DNA from 3 places in the Citrobacter pasteurii genome. Region 1 is predicted to be linked to each of the others. Evidence: riboswitches for the same ligand, from Rfam matches in the RefSeq annotation. Region 1 holds a riboswitch; each other region holds the start of a gene.
The links. Region 1 has a riboswitch for cobalamin ahead of I6L54_RS16180 (cobyrinic acid a,c-diamide synthase CobB). Riboswitches for the same ligand answer to the same signal wherever they lie in the genome.
Positions count from the first base shown of each region.

Region 2: it holds a riboswitch for cobalamin, as region 1 does, so the genes downstream of both, btuB (TonB-dependent vitamin B12 receptor BtuB) here and I6L54_RS16180 (cobyrinic acid a,c-diamide synthase CobB) in region 1, are expected to answer to the same signal.
Region 3: it holds a riboswitch for cobalamin, as region 1 does, so the genes downstream of both, I6L54_RS11980 (ABC transporter substrate-binding protein) here and I6L54_RS16180 (cobyrinic acid a,c-diamide synthase CobB) in region 1, are expected to answer to the same signal.

Region 1 is NZ_CP077262.1:3,288,475-3,293,174, reverse strand. Features, by position in the region: gene pduF (propanediol diffusion facilitator PduF) at 1-383, shown strand, start outside; gene pocR (transcriptional regulator PocR) at 585-1,496, shown strand; cobalamin riboswitch at 1,829-2,003, shown strand; gene I6L54_RS16180 (cobyrinic acid a,c-diamide synthase CobB) at 2,092-3,471, shown strand; gene cbiB (adenosylcobinamide-phosphate synthase CbiB) at 3,468-4,427, shown strand; gene I6L54_RS16170 (cobalt-precorrin-8 methylmutase) at 4,438-4,700, shown strand, end outside.
Region 2 is NZ_CP077262.1:36,273-40,972, reverse strand. Features, by position in the region: gene trmA (tRNA (uridine(54)-C5)-methyltransferase TrmA) at 1-1,079, opposite strand, end outside; cobalamin riboswitch at 1,195-1,381, shown strand; gene btuB (TonB-dependent vitamin B12 receptor BtuB) at 1,447-3,285, shown strand; gene murI (glutamate racemase) at 3,230-4,081, shown strand; rRNA gene I6L54_RS00240 (16S ribosomal RNA) at 4,456-4,700, shown strand, end outside.
Region 3 is NZ_CP077262.1:2,455,136-2,459,835, reverse strand. Features, by position in the region: gene prs (ribose-phosphate diphosphokinase) at 1-92, shown strand, start outside; gene dauA (C4-dicarboxylic acid transporter DauA) at 217-1,896, shown strand; gene I6L54_RS11985 (GNAT family N-acetyltransferase) at 2,005-2,520, shown strand; cobalamin riboswitch at 2,762-2,991, shown strand; gene I6L54_RS11980 (ABC transporter substrate-binding protein) at 3,203-4,255, shown strand; gene I6L54_RS11975 (FecCD family ABC transporter permease) at 4,321-4,700, shown strand, end outside.

The DNA.
Region 1 (4,700 bases):
TCTGGCAGGCTGCGCTGGTTGAAGTGGTGATTACCTCGATTCTGATGGGGATGATCATGGCGCTGACTGACGACGGTAACGGTGTTCCTAAAGGTCCGTTGGCGCCATTGCTGATTGGTATTCTGGTTGCGGTTATCGGCGCATCCACCGGCCCGCTCACCGGATTTGCAATGAATCCGGCGCGTGATTTTGGTCCTAAATTGTTTGCATGGATGGCCGGATGGGGAGATGTCGCGATGACCGGGGGGCGTGATATCCCTTACTTCATTGTTCCGATTGTGGCTCCCATCATCGGCGCCTGCGCGGGCGCAGCAATTTATCGTTATTTTATTGGCAAAAATTTACCGTGTAATACGTGTAAGCTGGAGGAAAATGAGAGCTAGGTTCACGGAAGAAGTTTATTTTTGAAAGGCAAAAACTGTTTTCGTGATCCGGTTTCCTGAACCGCTGAAAAAGTCTCCCAAGAATGGGAGACTTTTGTTATGTTCGCTAATGACTTTCATCAATGCTCAGGATGGCAGGATGAAAATGAATGTAAATAATATGTTTTATTTATAACAATAAATTAACTGAGAGGTTTTATCATGATTTCTGCGAGTGCCCTGAACTCAGAACTCATTAATAAAATCGCACAGGATTTTGCGCAGGCCACCAGTCTGGCTGTTGTGGTTGTCAATATTCACGGTGATGAAATTTCTGAGCTTTTTAATTTCACCCCTTTTTGCCAGTTGATGCGCCAGCATCCTCAACACAGCACCCGTTGTCGTATGAGCGACCGCTGCGGAGGGCTGGAAGCGTCTAAATCCGATCAACCCTGCATCTATCGTTGTCATGCCGGACTTACCGATTTTTCCATTCCGCTGGTCATTGCGGGACATCTGGTTGGGTTTGTCTTATGTGGTCAGGTGCGCCTAAGCAATGACGTGGGGCTGGTGGATATTCTGAACGTGGACGATCGTTGGCAAGCCGATCCCGAACTGGTGAGTGAATTTCGTAATGTACCGGAAATGGACTATTCGCGGGTTATTGCTTCCGCGGATTTGCTAAAGCTCATTGTAGAAAATTGTCTTAAAAAACAACTGAATTTCGTCGTGATCAAAGACAATCCGCAACAGTCAGAGCCGGTGCGGGCTAATCGTAGTCCGAACCCTCATGACAGTAAAATGAAGAAAGCCTTACGTTATATTGATGCGCATTTATCAGACGAACTGCGTCTGGAAGATGTTGCCTCTCACGTTTATCTCAGTCCTTACTATTTCAGCAAATTGTTCAAAAAATATCAGGGGATAGGATTTAACGCATGGGTAAATCAACAGCGAATGGCGAGTGCCAAAGAGTTGCTTTGTCATAGCGACTGGAGCATTGCCAGTATTGCGCGAAATTTAGGCTTCTCACAAACCAGTTATTTTTGCAAAGTTTTCCGTCAAACGTACCAGGTTACGCCGCAGGCTTTCCGTCAGCAAATAAATGTCATCTCATCTGAAGAGACAGCTTAAATAGCAATAATTTGCTATTGCCGATTTTTGATATCGTACGCTATGTCAGTCATTATAAAATGAAAAATAACTACAGCAGTCAATAAATTGTCGTAGCGCAACAAAATAATAGTATTTGAGGGATAAACTGCACCAGTTTTTATTTTTGTGATGAGATACAGTGTCTGTATGAAAGACTTTCTTTATTCTTTAATGACGCTTTCATTCAAAAAATGAACATATGAATAAACGGGTTGAGGCCATAACATTGGTTGAATGTACCCGGCAAGATATTAAATTGAATTATTGTCATGAGGTCGTGAATTTGCCTCAAGACACAGAGCCAAATTAAATCGGCTCCTGAACTGACAGGTTTGCCACATTTGTGGTAGGGAAGGGGGTGAGAATCCCCCGCAGCCCCCGCTGCTGTGATGCTGACGACCCCGTATAGACCACTGATCGCAAGATTGGGAAGGACGGGCGAGGACGACGCTAAGCCAGAAGACCTGCCTGTCGGTGACTACCAACAACTTCGGTGGGAAGTGGGTTGCGCAGATGCATACAGTCGAGAGACTGGGTATCTATACACCCCTACCACCCTGAACAGGATCAGGGTATGGCGGCCAGTTTTCACGCATTTGTTCTTGCAGGTACCGGTAGCGGCTGTGGCAAAACCACGGTGACGCTGGGCTTGTTGAGCCTGATGAAAAAGCGCGGTTTACGCGTCCAGCCATGCAAAGTCGGTCCTGATTATCTTGATACTGGCTGGCATACCGCGGTGTGCGGCACGGCTTCCCGTAATCTTGATAGCTTCATGCTACCCACCTCTACACTTAATGCTTTATTTTGCGAGCAGATGCAGCACGCGGATATTGCCGTTATCGAAGGTGTTATGGGGTTGTATGACGGCTATGGTACCGACCCAAACTACTGCAGCACCGCCGCGATGGCGAAACAGTTGGGTTGCCCGGTCATCTTGCTGGTTGATGGTAAGGCGGTTTCCACTTCGATAGCTGCCACGGTGATGGGGTTTCAGCATTTTGATCCCACCCTGAACATCGCCGGCGTTATTGTTAATCGGGTTAACAGCGAAACGCATTACCAGCTACTCAAAGTTGCGATTGAGCGTTATTGCTCCGTGCCTGTGTTGGGCTATGTTCCCCGCATGGAGGGCGTCGCGCTCCCTGAGCGTCATCTGGGTTTAGTTACCGCTCGTGAGTCAGTTATCAACCAGCAGCCATGGCAGGATTTTGCCGCGATGCTGGAACAGACGCTGGATATCGATGCGCTGCTGGCCTTAAGCACGTTAGACAACCTTCCTGTCGGTGAATGGCCCGCACTGCCTGCTGCAGATGCTGGTGCAGGGTTAACGCTGGCCATTGCTGATGACGAGGCGTTCAACTTTTACTATCCGGACAATATTACGCTGCTGGAGCGCACGGGGCTCAATATTGTCCGTTTTAGCCCATTGCACGACACCTGCTTACCCGACTGTCAGATGATTTGGTTAGGAGGCGGATATCCTGAGTTACATGCAGCAGCGCTGGCCGGAAATATCCCGATGCTTGAACAGTTGCGGACGGCGCATCAGCGTGGCGTCGCTATTTATGCAGAGTGCGGCGGGTTGATGTATCTCGGTAGCTCGCTGGAGGACAGCAACGGCGATTGCTGGCTAATGGCGGATATCATTCCTGGGCACAGCAAGATGGGCAAACGGCTGACCCGGTTTGGCTACTGCGAGGCACAAGCCACACAGCAAACATTGCTGGCAATGACTGGTGAAGTCCTGCGCGGGCATGAATTCCACTATTCCGATTTTACCCCAGACATCCCGGCTGTGATGAGTTGCCGCAAGGTGCGTGATGGCAGAACGCTGCAGGTCTGGTCTGGCGGCTGGCAGGCAGGAAATACCTTCGCCAGTTATCTGCACGTTCATTTTGCCCAGCGCCCCGAAATGCTCAATCACTGGCTGGCCGCTGCGAGGAACGCGCTATGACGATACTCGCATGGTGCATTGCCTGGCTGCTGGATTTTATCATCGGCGATCCGCAGAACTGGCCGCATCCGGTGCGCTGGATCGGCAACCTTATCTCCGTAGTCCAGCGAGTCATTCGGCGTTATTGCCATAGCGACCGCGCGCTTCGCATCGGTGGCGCGGTGATGTGGATTGTAGTGGTTGGACTGACCTGGGCTGTGTCCTGGGGGGTACTGGCGCTGGCGCAATCAATTCATCCCTGGTTTGGTTGGGTTGTTGAGGTCTGGATGATTTTCACCGTGCTGGCCGGGCGCTGCCTGGCAAACGCCGCGCAGGATGTAGAACGTCCGCTACGTGCCGGTAACCTGGCCGCCAGTAGGGAAAAGCTGTCATGGATTGTGGGACGTGATACCTCGCAACTACAGCCACAGCAGATCAATCGCGGCGTAGTGGAAACCGTAGCAGAGAACACCGTTGACGGCATTATTGCGCCGCTGTTCTTCCTCTTACTGGGCGGTGCGCCGCTGGCGATGGCCTACAAAGCGGTGAATACCCTTGATTCAATGGTGGGGTACAAACATGAAAAGTACCGTGCTATCGGCATGGTCAGCGCCCGTCTGGACGATGTCGCTAACTTTATTCCGGCAAGACTGAGCTGGTTGTTGCTGAGTGTTGCGGCGTTTTTATGCCGCCAGGACGGCGCACGCGCTTTGCAGATTGGCTGGCGTGATCGCTACAACCATAGCAGTCCAAACTGCGCATGGTCGGAAGCTGCTGTGGCCGGCGCATTAGGTATTCGCCTGGGGGGGCCCAATGACTACTTCGGCGAGCGTGTTGAGAAACCGTGGATTGGCGATCAACAACGAGACATTTCTGTAGACGACATTTCCCAAACGATTCGATTGATGTGGGTAGCATCGACCCTGGCACTGGCGATTTTTATTGCGCTGCGCTGGCTGTGGCTCGGTGTCGCCTGAGGACAACAAAATGCACTATATCCAGCAACCTCAAGCAATTGAGGCCAAAAGTTTCGACATCATTGGCGAGATTATCAGTGAAACCCGCCCGGATTATCAGTTTGCCAGTCCGTTGCATGAAGCCATCATCAAGCGGGTGATCCACACCACCGCGGATTTCGACTGGCTGGACATTCTGTGGTTTTCCAGTGATGTGCTGGAACAGTTTTGCGCTGCATTGAGTCGCCCGAGCGTGATTTATACCGATACCACGATGGCGCTTTCCGGGATCAA
Region 2 (4,700 bases), 1.7 Mb from region 1:
CCGCACTCCATATGGTGCGTATACGGGAACTGATCGAACAGAGCCAGGCGTGAAACATTGTGCGTCTGGCTTAACGTTTCCAGGTTCTTACACAATGTCTCCGGATTGCAGGAGATATACAGAATACGCGGATACGCCTGCACCATTTTCTCCGTTTCGCTATCCAGACCGCTGCGCGGTGGGTCAACGAAAATGGTTTCACACTGGTAACTCTTCAGATCGATTCCCTGCAAACGGTTGAACTCGCGAACCCCGTTCATCGCCTGAGTAAACTCTTCAGCCGCCATGCGGATAATTTGTACATTATCAATATGGTTAGCCGCGATGTTGTACTGCGCAGCTGCCACGGACGGTTTGGCGATTTCAGTGGCCAGTACGCGGTTGAAGTTTTGCGCCAGAGCTAACGAGAAGTTGCCATTACCGCAGTACAGCTCAAGCAGGTCGCCTTTTGATCCTCTGGTGACATCAATTGCCCATTCCAGCATCTGGATATTCATTGCGGCATTTGGTTGGGTAAAACTGTTCTCAACCTGGCGGTAGATAATCTCTTTGCCTGCAACCGGCAAGCGTTCGTCAATGTAGTCCTGGTCCAGCTCGATTTTGGTTTTGGTGGCCCGACCAATCAGATGCACATTCAGGTTTTGCGCCCGCAGCGCATCTCGCAGCGCTTCGGCTTCCTTACGCCATTCATCATCCAGCTTTTTATGGTACAGCATCGATACCACCGCCTGATCGCTCAGGGTTGTGAGGTAATCAATCTGAAACAGTTTGTGGCGCAGGACGTGGTTGTTGCGAACGCCGTCGATCATTGCCGTCATCAGCGTGTTGATAAGCTCGCTGGCTGCCGGAAAGCTGTCGACGCGAATACGGCTTTTGGTCTGGCTGTCGAACATGATGTGGTACAGGTCATCACCGTCATGCCACAGACGGAATTCGGCGCGCATACGGTAATGGCTGACCGGTGAGCGAAACACTTCCGGAGCCTGTGCATAAAATGGCGTCATTAAGCTCTGCAGACGCACTACTTTCTCAGCTAACTGGGCGTCGTACTGTTCTGTCGGAAGGTGTTCGGGGGTCATGATGCGTCCTGAAAAATAAAAGTACGCGGGGATTGTAGGGATTGCTCAACAGATGTCCAGTCATTGATGATTTCCGATAATGTGATACGCGGTCTGGACACCAGGTTGTAACAAACTGTAGCATCCGTTTTCCGGTCCTGTGAGTTAAAAGGGAATCCAGTGTAAATCTGGAGCTGACGCGCAGCGGTAAGGAAGGTAAGAGATGAGCGCACCTGGTGCAGACACTGCGGCTTGCCGCGGGAAGTCATCGTCTCTTTAAGTCGCCTCCAAGCCCGAAGACCTGCCGGCTAACGTCGCATCTGGTTTTCATCATCGCGTACTATCGGTGGGACCTGCGGCATCCTTCTTATATTGTGGATGCTTTACAATGATTAAAAAATCGTTGCTGTTGACGGCGCTTTCCGTCGCGGCATCTTCTGGTTGGGCGCAGGATGCTAGCCCAGATACTCTCGTCGTTACTGCCAACCGTTTTCAGCAGCCCCTAAGTGCAGTACTTGCACCCATCACCGTCGTTACACGTCAGGACATTGATCGCTGGCAATCTACCTCGGTAAACGATGTACTGCGTCGTTTGCCTGGTGTTGATATTGCACAAAGCGGCGGTATGGGACAGAACTCGTCTATTTTTATTCGTGGCACTAACGCCAGCCATGTTCTGGTGTTGATAGACGGTGTACGTCTTAATTTAGCGGGGGTGAGCGGCTCGGCCGATCTTAGCCAGTTCCCGGTATCGCTGGTGCAACGTATTGAGTATATCCGCGGGCCGCGTTCCGCTATATATGGTTCGGATGCGATTGGTGGCGTGGTGAATATCATTACTACGCGCGAAAAACCAGGGACGGAACTGACTGCCGGCGTGGGAAGCAATGGGTATCAAAATTACGATATCGCAACCCAACAACAGCTTGGCGAAAATACGCGTGTCACGTTGATGGGCGATTATGCCTACACCAAAGGCTTCGATGTTGTGGCCTACGGTAGCACTGGTGCACAAGCTCAACCGGATAAAGACGGTTTCTTAAGCAAGACGCTGTATGGCGCACTGGAGCACAACTTCTCCGAGACATGGAGCGGGTTCGTTCGTGGTTATGGTTATGATAACCGCACAGATTATGACTCGTATTATTCTCCTGGCTCGGCGCTACTTGATACCCGGCAGCTTTATAGCCAGAGCTGGGACGCTGGGTTACGTTTTAATGGCGAGCTTATTCAGTCACAACTGGTTTCGAGCTACAGCCACAGTAAAGACTACAACTATGATCCGAACTATGGCCGCTATGATTCCTCGGCCACGCTGGATGAGATGAAGCAATATAATGTTCAGTGGTCAAACAGCATAGTTGTTGGCCACGGTAACATTGGTGCAGGCGTGGACTGGCAAAAGCAAACTACGGAGCCAGGCACTGGGTATGTTACGGACGGTTACGACCAACGTAATACTGGCCTCTATTTGACGGGATTGCAGCAGCTTGGTGACTTCACCTTCGAAGGTGCGGCACGTAGTGATGATAACTCCGAGTTTGGTCGTCATGGTACATGGCAAACCAGCGCTGGATGGGAGTTTATCGAAGGCTATCGTTTCATTGCCTCCTATGGCACATCTTACAAAGCGCCAAATCTGGGGCAGTTGCATGGCTATTACGGCAATGCAAACCTTGATCCCGAAGAGAGTAAGCAGTGGGAAGGGGCGTTTGAAGGGTTAACATCAGGTGTTAACTGGCGCGTGTCAGGGTATCGCAACGATATCGATGACATGATCGACTACAACACCCACACTCAGAAGTACTACAACGAAGGCAAAGTGCGTATTAAAGGTATCGAAGCGACTGCAAACTTCGACACCGGGCCGTTGGCGCATACGCTTAGCTACGACTACGTAGATTCGCGTAATGCGATTACCAACGAGCCACTGGCTCGTCGTTCTAAACAGCAGGTGAAATACCAACTCGACTGGCAGGTCTATGATTTTGACTGGGGCCTGACATATCAATATCTGGGGACGCGATACGATACGGACTACGTTACTTATCAACCGGTAAAAATGGGCGGTGTGAGTTTGTGGGATCTGGCTGTGTCATATCCGATCACCTCACAGCTGACAGTTCGTGGTAAAATCGCCAACCTGTTCGATAAAGATTACGAGACAGTTTATGGCTACCCAACTGCAGGACGGGAATACACCTTGTCTGGCAGCTACACCTTCTGATTCACGTCCCACCGTGCTGGTGTTTGATTCCGGCGTCGGTGGGTTGTCGGTCTACAATGAGATCCGGAATCTTCTGCCGGATCTCCACTATATATATGCTTTCGATAACGTCGCCTTTCCTTATGGTGAGAAAAGCGAAGAGTTTATCGTTGAGCGTGTCGTTGAGATTGTGACTGCAGTTCAGCAACGCTATCCCCTCGCGCTTGCGGTTATCGCATGCAATACCGCCAGCACGGTGTCACTCCCGGCATTACGTGAAAAGTTCGCTTTTCCGGTTGTCGGTGTGGTGCCTGCGATTAAACCCGCGGCGCGGCTCACGGCGAATGGTATTGTAGGGCTACTGGCGACGCGCGCGACGGTGAAACGCTCGTACACACACGAATTGATTGCGCGCTTTGCTAACGAGTGTCAGATAGCGATGTTGGGATCCGCTGAGTTGGTGGAGCTGGCAGAAGCGAAGCTGCACGGAGAACCTGTCTCGCTGGAAGATCTGCGCCGTATTCTGCGCCCGTGGTTGCGGATGTCGGAGCCACCGGACACGGTCGTACTCGGATGTACGCATTTCCCTCTATTACAGGAGGAGCTATTACAAGTCCTCCCGGAAGGGACGCGACTGGTGGATTCTGGTGCCGCGATTGCGCGTCGAACGGCCTGGTTATTAGAACATGAAGCGCCAGATGCAAAATCGGCCGATGAGAATGTGGCATTCTGCATGGCAATGACAACAGAGGCCGAACAACTATTGCCAGTGTTGCAGCGCTATGGCTTCAAAACGCTCGAAAAACTGGCGATTTAGTCTTTTTTGGTGAAAAAGTATGCACTCGGAAAATTATTTTAAATTTCCCCTTGTCAGTCTGAAATAACTCCCTATAATGCGCCTCCACTGACACGGAACAACGGCACGCAAGCCGCCGGGTCAGCGGGGTTCCACTGAGAACTCCGGCGAAGAAAGCGAAATTAAATGCTTGACTTCGTGGCGGGATGGCGTATTATGCACACCCCGCGCCGCTGAGAAAAAGCGAAGCGGCACTGCTCTTTAACAATTTATCAGACAATCTGTGTGGGCACTCGAAGATACGGATTCTTAACGTCGCAAGACGAAAAATGAATACCAAGTCTCTGAGTGAACACGTAATTCATTACGAAGTTTAATTCACGAGCATCAAACTTAAATTGAAGAGTTTGATCATGGCTCAGATTGAACGCTGGCGGCAGGCCTAACACATGCAAGTCGAACGGTAGCACAGAGGAGCTTGCTCCTTGGGTGACGAGTGGCGGACGGGTGAGTAATGTCTGGGAAACTGCCCGATGGAGGGGGATAACTACTGGAAACGGTAGCTAATACCGCATAACGTCGCAAGACCAAAGAGGGGGACCTTCGGGCCTCTTGCCATCGGATGTGCCCAGATGGGATT
Region 3 (4,700 bases), 830 kb from region 1:
ACGTGCGTACGTTGACTCTGTCGGGTATGCTGGCCGAAGCGATTCGTCGTATCAGCAACGAAGAATCCATCTCTGCTATGTTCGAGCATTAATCGAGCCAGGCTCAAAAACCCGCTGCGGCGGGTTTTTTTATCTGTAATATTTATTTGTATGACTTTTGCCTCCTTCACCTGCCATTCAGTTGACAGATGATGCGCCCATGGATGAAACATTATTGTGAACAGATTATTTTCCTCACATGTGATGCCTTTCCGCGCCCTCATCGACGCTTGTTGGAAAGAAAAATATACCGCTTCTCGCTTTACCCGCGACCTGATCGCCGGGATAACGGTTGGGATAATTGCCATCCCACTGGCGATGGCGCTGGCAATCGGTAGTGGCGTTGCACCACAGTACGGCTTGTATACCTCAGCCGTGGCTGGGATTGTTATTGCCCTCACCGGGGGCTCACGCTTTAGCGTATCAGGCCCCACCGCCGCCTTCGTGGTGATTCTGTATCCGGTGTCGCAACAGTTTGGGCTGGCAGGTCTGCTGGTCGCCACGCTCATGTCCGGGATATTCCTGATCCTCTTCGGCCTCGCTCGCTTTGGCCGCCTGATCGAATATATTCCGGTGTCCGTTACGTTAGGTTTTACCTCAGGTATTGGTATCACCATCGGTACCATGCAGATTAAAGATTTTCTTGGCCTGCAGATGGCTCATGTGCCAGAGCACTATTTGCAGAAGGTTGGCGCGCTGTTTATGGCCCTGCCAACCATCAACGTGGGTGATGCTGCGATTGGCGTGGTAACGCTGGGGATCCTGATTGTCTGGCCGCGTCTGGGTATCCGATTACCGGGCCACCTTCCAGCACTACTGGCAGGCTGTGCGGTAATGGGTATCGTGAACCTGACTGGCGGCCATGTCGCCACCATCGGATCTCAGTTCCACTATATTCTGGCTGACGGCTCACAGGGCAATGGTATCCCACAGCTGCTGCCGCAGCTGGTTTTACCGTGGAATATGCCGGAGTCAAACTTTACCCTGAGCTGGAGCTCGTTACAGGCGCTGTTACCGGCAGCCTTCTCGATGGCAATGCTCGGGGCAATCGAATCTCTGCTGTGCGCCGTCGTCCTCGATGGGATGACCGGCACCAAGCATAAAGCCAATAGCGAACTGATTGGTCAGGGTCTGGGTAATATTGTCGCCCCATTCTTTGGTGGTATTACCGCCACCGCCGCGATTGCCCGTTCAGCAGCTAACGTTCGTGCCGGCGCAACGTCGCCAATTTCTGCGGTCATTCACGCGATTCTGGTGATCCTCGCCCTGCTGGTTCTGGCACCGCTGCTCTCCTGGCTACCCCTTTCGGCGATGGCTGCCCTGCTACTGATGGTGGCATGGAACATGAGCGAAGCGCATAAAGTTGTGGATCTGCTGCGCCACGCGCCAAAAGACGACATCATCGTCATGCTGATGTGTATGTCTTTGACGGTGCTGTTCGATATGGTTATCGCCATCAGCGTCGGTATTGTTCTCGCTTCGCTGCTGTTTATGCGCCGTATTGCACGCATGACGCGTCTGGCTCCGGTCAACGTAGACGTACCAAACGATGTACTGGTACTACGCGTTATTGGCCCGCTTTTCTTTGCCGCAGCAGAGGGACTCTTTACCGATCTCGAATCTCGCCTTGAAGGCAAACGCATTGTGGTGCTGAAGTGGGACGCAGTACCGGTGCTGGATGCCGGCGGTCTGGACGCCTTCCAGCGTTTTGTTAAACGCCTGCCGGAGGGTTGTGAGCTGCGTATCAGTAATCTGGAGTTCCAGCCGCTACGCACCATGGCGCGCGCGGGTATCCAACCCATTCCTGGTCGTCTGGCGTTCTTCCCGAACCGTGATGCCGCGCTGGCAGATATTTAATCATACTATGTTACCGGCTTGCGCAGGCTTGCCGGTAACACTTCTCTTCTGTAAACGCGTCTGAGTTGCTATTATCCAGTTTCCCTTGTTCTGATGATATCTGCAACGATGAACGCTGATACTGCATTTATATTCCGTGAAATAACTGAGGATGATATTTCGTCCGTTCAGTCGTTTATTATCCACCATTTAAATCTCTATTTTAACGCTAACCGACCAGCACCTGAACCGCATGCAGATGTATTAAATCTGCGCTCACACTACCTCCATCAACCGCGAAATCGGTTGCTCGGCGCATGGAATAACCGACAGCAACTTATCGCTACGCTGGCGGTTTGCCAGTACGATGACCGAATACCGGCACTGCGTGGACGCTATCAATTATCCTCAACCGCGGAAATTTGTCGCTGCTACGTCGCACAGGAATATCGTCGGCAAGGCATAGGCAGTCAACTTGTTCTGCTGGCGGAACAATTTTGCGACCAGCAACAATATAAAACACGCTATCTGCACACCCACCATTTTTTACCTGGTGGCTATCAATTCTGGTTGCGAAATCACTTTACCGTCTATTTTGATGAAGGTGGCGAGCAGCAAATCGTGCACATGGAAAAACATCAATAAAATGTGACGCCGCGCAAATAATTAAATATCACAGTAAATTTCGCTATTAATCGTGGTCAGCCCGGCAAAGAAAACATTAATTGATCAACATCAAACAATTCTCATTTAGTTTATCGACTTTTGTGCTTTCCACATAATTAATGTCACAAGCACAAAAGCAACAAATTGATTTTATTGAATTAAAAACAAAAAGCGGCATCAACCCTACTTATTCAAGCGGTTGACGGAGCTATTCGATACCGATAAAGTCCCCACCGACAGTATTTCAGAATCTATTTATCATTTTGAAACGGAATATGGTGCGGATTATTTTAATCTTATGCCATAGCTGCCCCCGCAACTGTAAGCGGAAACTGAATATCACTGTGTCGTGGATTATCCACGACAGGTCACTGTAAAGAACGCATTTATGGGAAGGCCGATATTCAGATTGCCGCGAGCCAGGAGACCTGCTGTCAAGGTTGTATACATTGAGTGGACGGGATGGTCCATGGGGTGATTTATTTGACGAATGAGTAATATAATTTCTGAACAAATTGGCAACAATATGTTTTATTTTCATATTATCTTGCCCGCAGTTCACGATTAGATGTCATCTATCGTCATGTGCCTGTCCCGAATTTATGGAACGAAATGAACCATGACCAGACGTTCAGATTCTGGCATGAACGGGACAACGCTAATGCACGCAAAATTAACCTCTGCTTATTGCAAACTTTCACTTCTGGCACTGACTGGCGCAGCACTCTTCCTGACCAGCAATATGGCTTCTGCGGCTAAAACAGAATATCCACTAACGATCAAAAACTGTGGTAGGGATATTACGTTTAATCATGCGCCAAAACGCGTGACTACCGTTGGACAAAACAGTACTGAAATCCTCTATTCCCTGGGTCTGGCCGATCGTGTTGTTGGGACATCACTGTGGTTTAGCCCGGTACCTGAACAATACAAAGCGGCGAATGACAAGATTGCGGTCATTGCGCAAAACATCCCGAGTTTCGAAGGGATTATTGCGAAAAAACCGGATCTGGTGGCCAGTCAGTTTGAATGGCAGATTGGCCCTGCGGGCACAGTTGCTTCTTACGAACAATTTAGCGAATTACACGTTCCGGTTTATACCGCCCCAGCCGACTGCGCTAAAGACAACGAAGACGGCGGTGACGGCGTGCGTAAGAGCATGTTTGATATCGCCATGGTCTATCAGGAAATTGCCGACCTGGCGAAAATTTTTGATGTACAGGACAAAGGCGATGAGCTGATTGCCAGCCTGAAAGCACGTGAAGCCGCCGCGAAAGCTAAGATTGCCGGTATGGACAACCACGTATCTGCCGTCTTTTGGTTCTCCAGCGCCGACCTGCAGCTTGACCCTTATGTCGCCGGGAAATTTGGTCCCGCGGCGTGGATAGCGCAATCTCTTGGGGTGAAAAATGTCATTGATTCCGCTGAAGAGTGGCCAACGGTAGGTTGGGAAACCATTGCCAAAGCCAACCCATCGGTCATCGTCCTCGGCGAGATGGGCCGTCGCCGCTTCCCGGCCGATGACTGGAAAGTCAAAATGGAATACCTCACGTCCGATCCTGTTACCCGCCTGATCCCGGCAGTGAAAGAAAACCACCTGCCGGTGATCGACGTGCAGACCATGAACGCGGGTATCAGAACCATTGACGGGCTGGAAAAACTCGCCGATGCGCTGGTGCAATATGGTCTGGCGCACCCTCAGACGACTCACTAACTCTCGTCGCGCGTTATGCCTTATGCGGGCATAGCGCCCTTTCGTATTCCGGGAAGTCGTAAACAATGAGCGAATTACGCAGGACGCGTCATGCCATGAGCCAACTTGCCAGCCGGACGCTGTTCCACACGCTGTGGGTCAGCATGGTGATGTTCGGCGTCCTTCTGGCGGGCATTTCAATCGGTGAGACGGTTATCCCGTGGCGGCATGTCAGCCATACGCTGGCAAACCGCTTGTTTGATACACAGTATGCGGTGGATGCGCTTGATGCCGGGATTATCTGGAACTACCGCCTGACCCGTGCGCTGGTTTCCGCCTGCTGCGGAGCCTGTCTGGCGGTTTCAGGCGTGGTTCTCCAGTCGTTGCTGCGCAATGCGCTGGCCGAACCTTACCTGCTGGGTATTTCTGCCGGAGCCTCAACGGGCGCGGTGCTCATCGCCCTGAC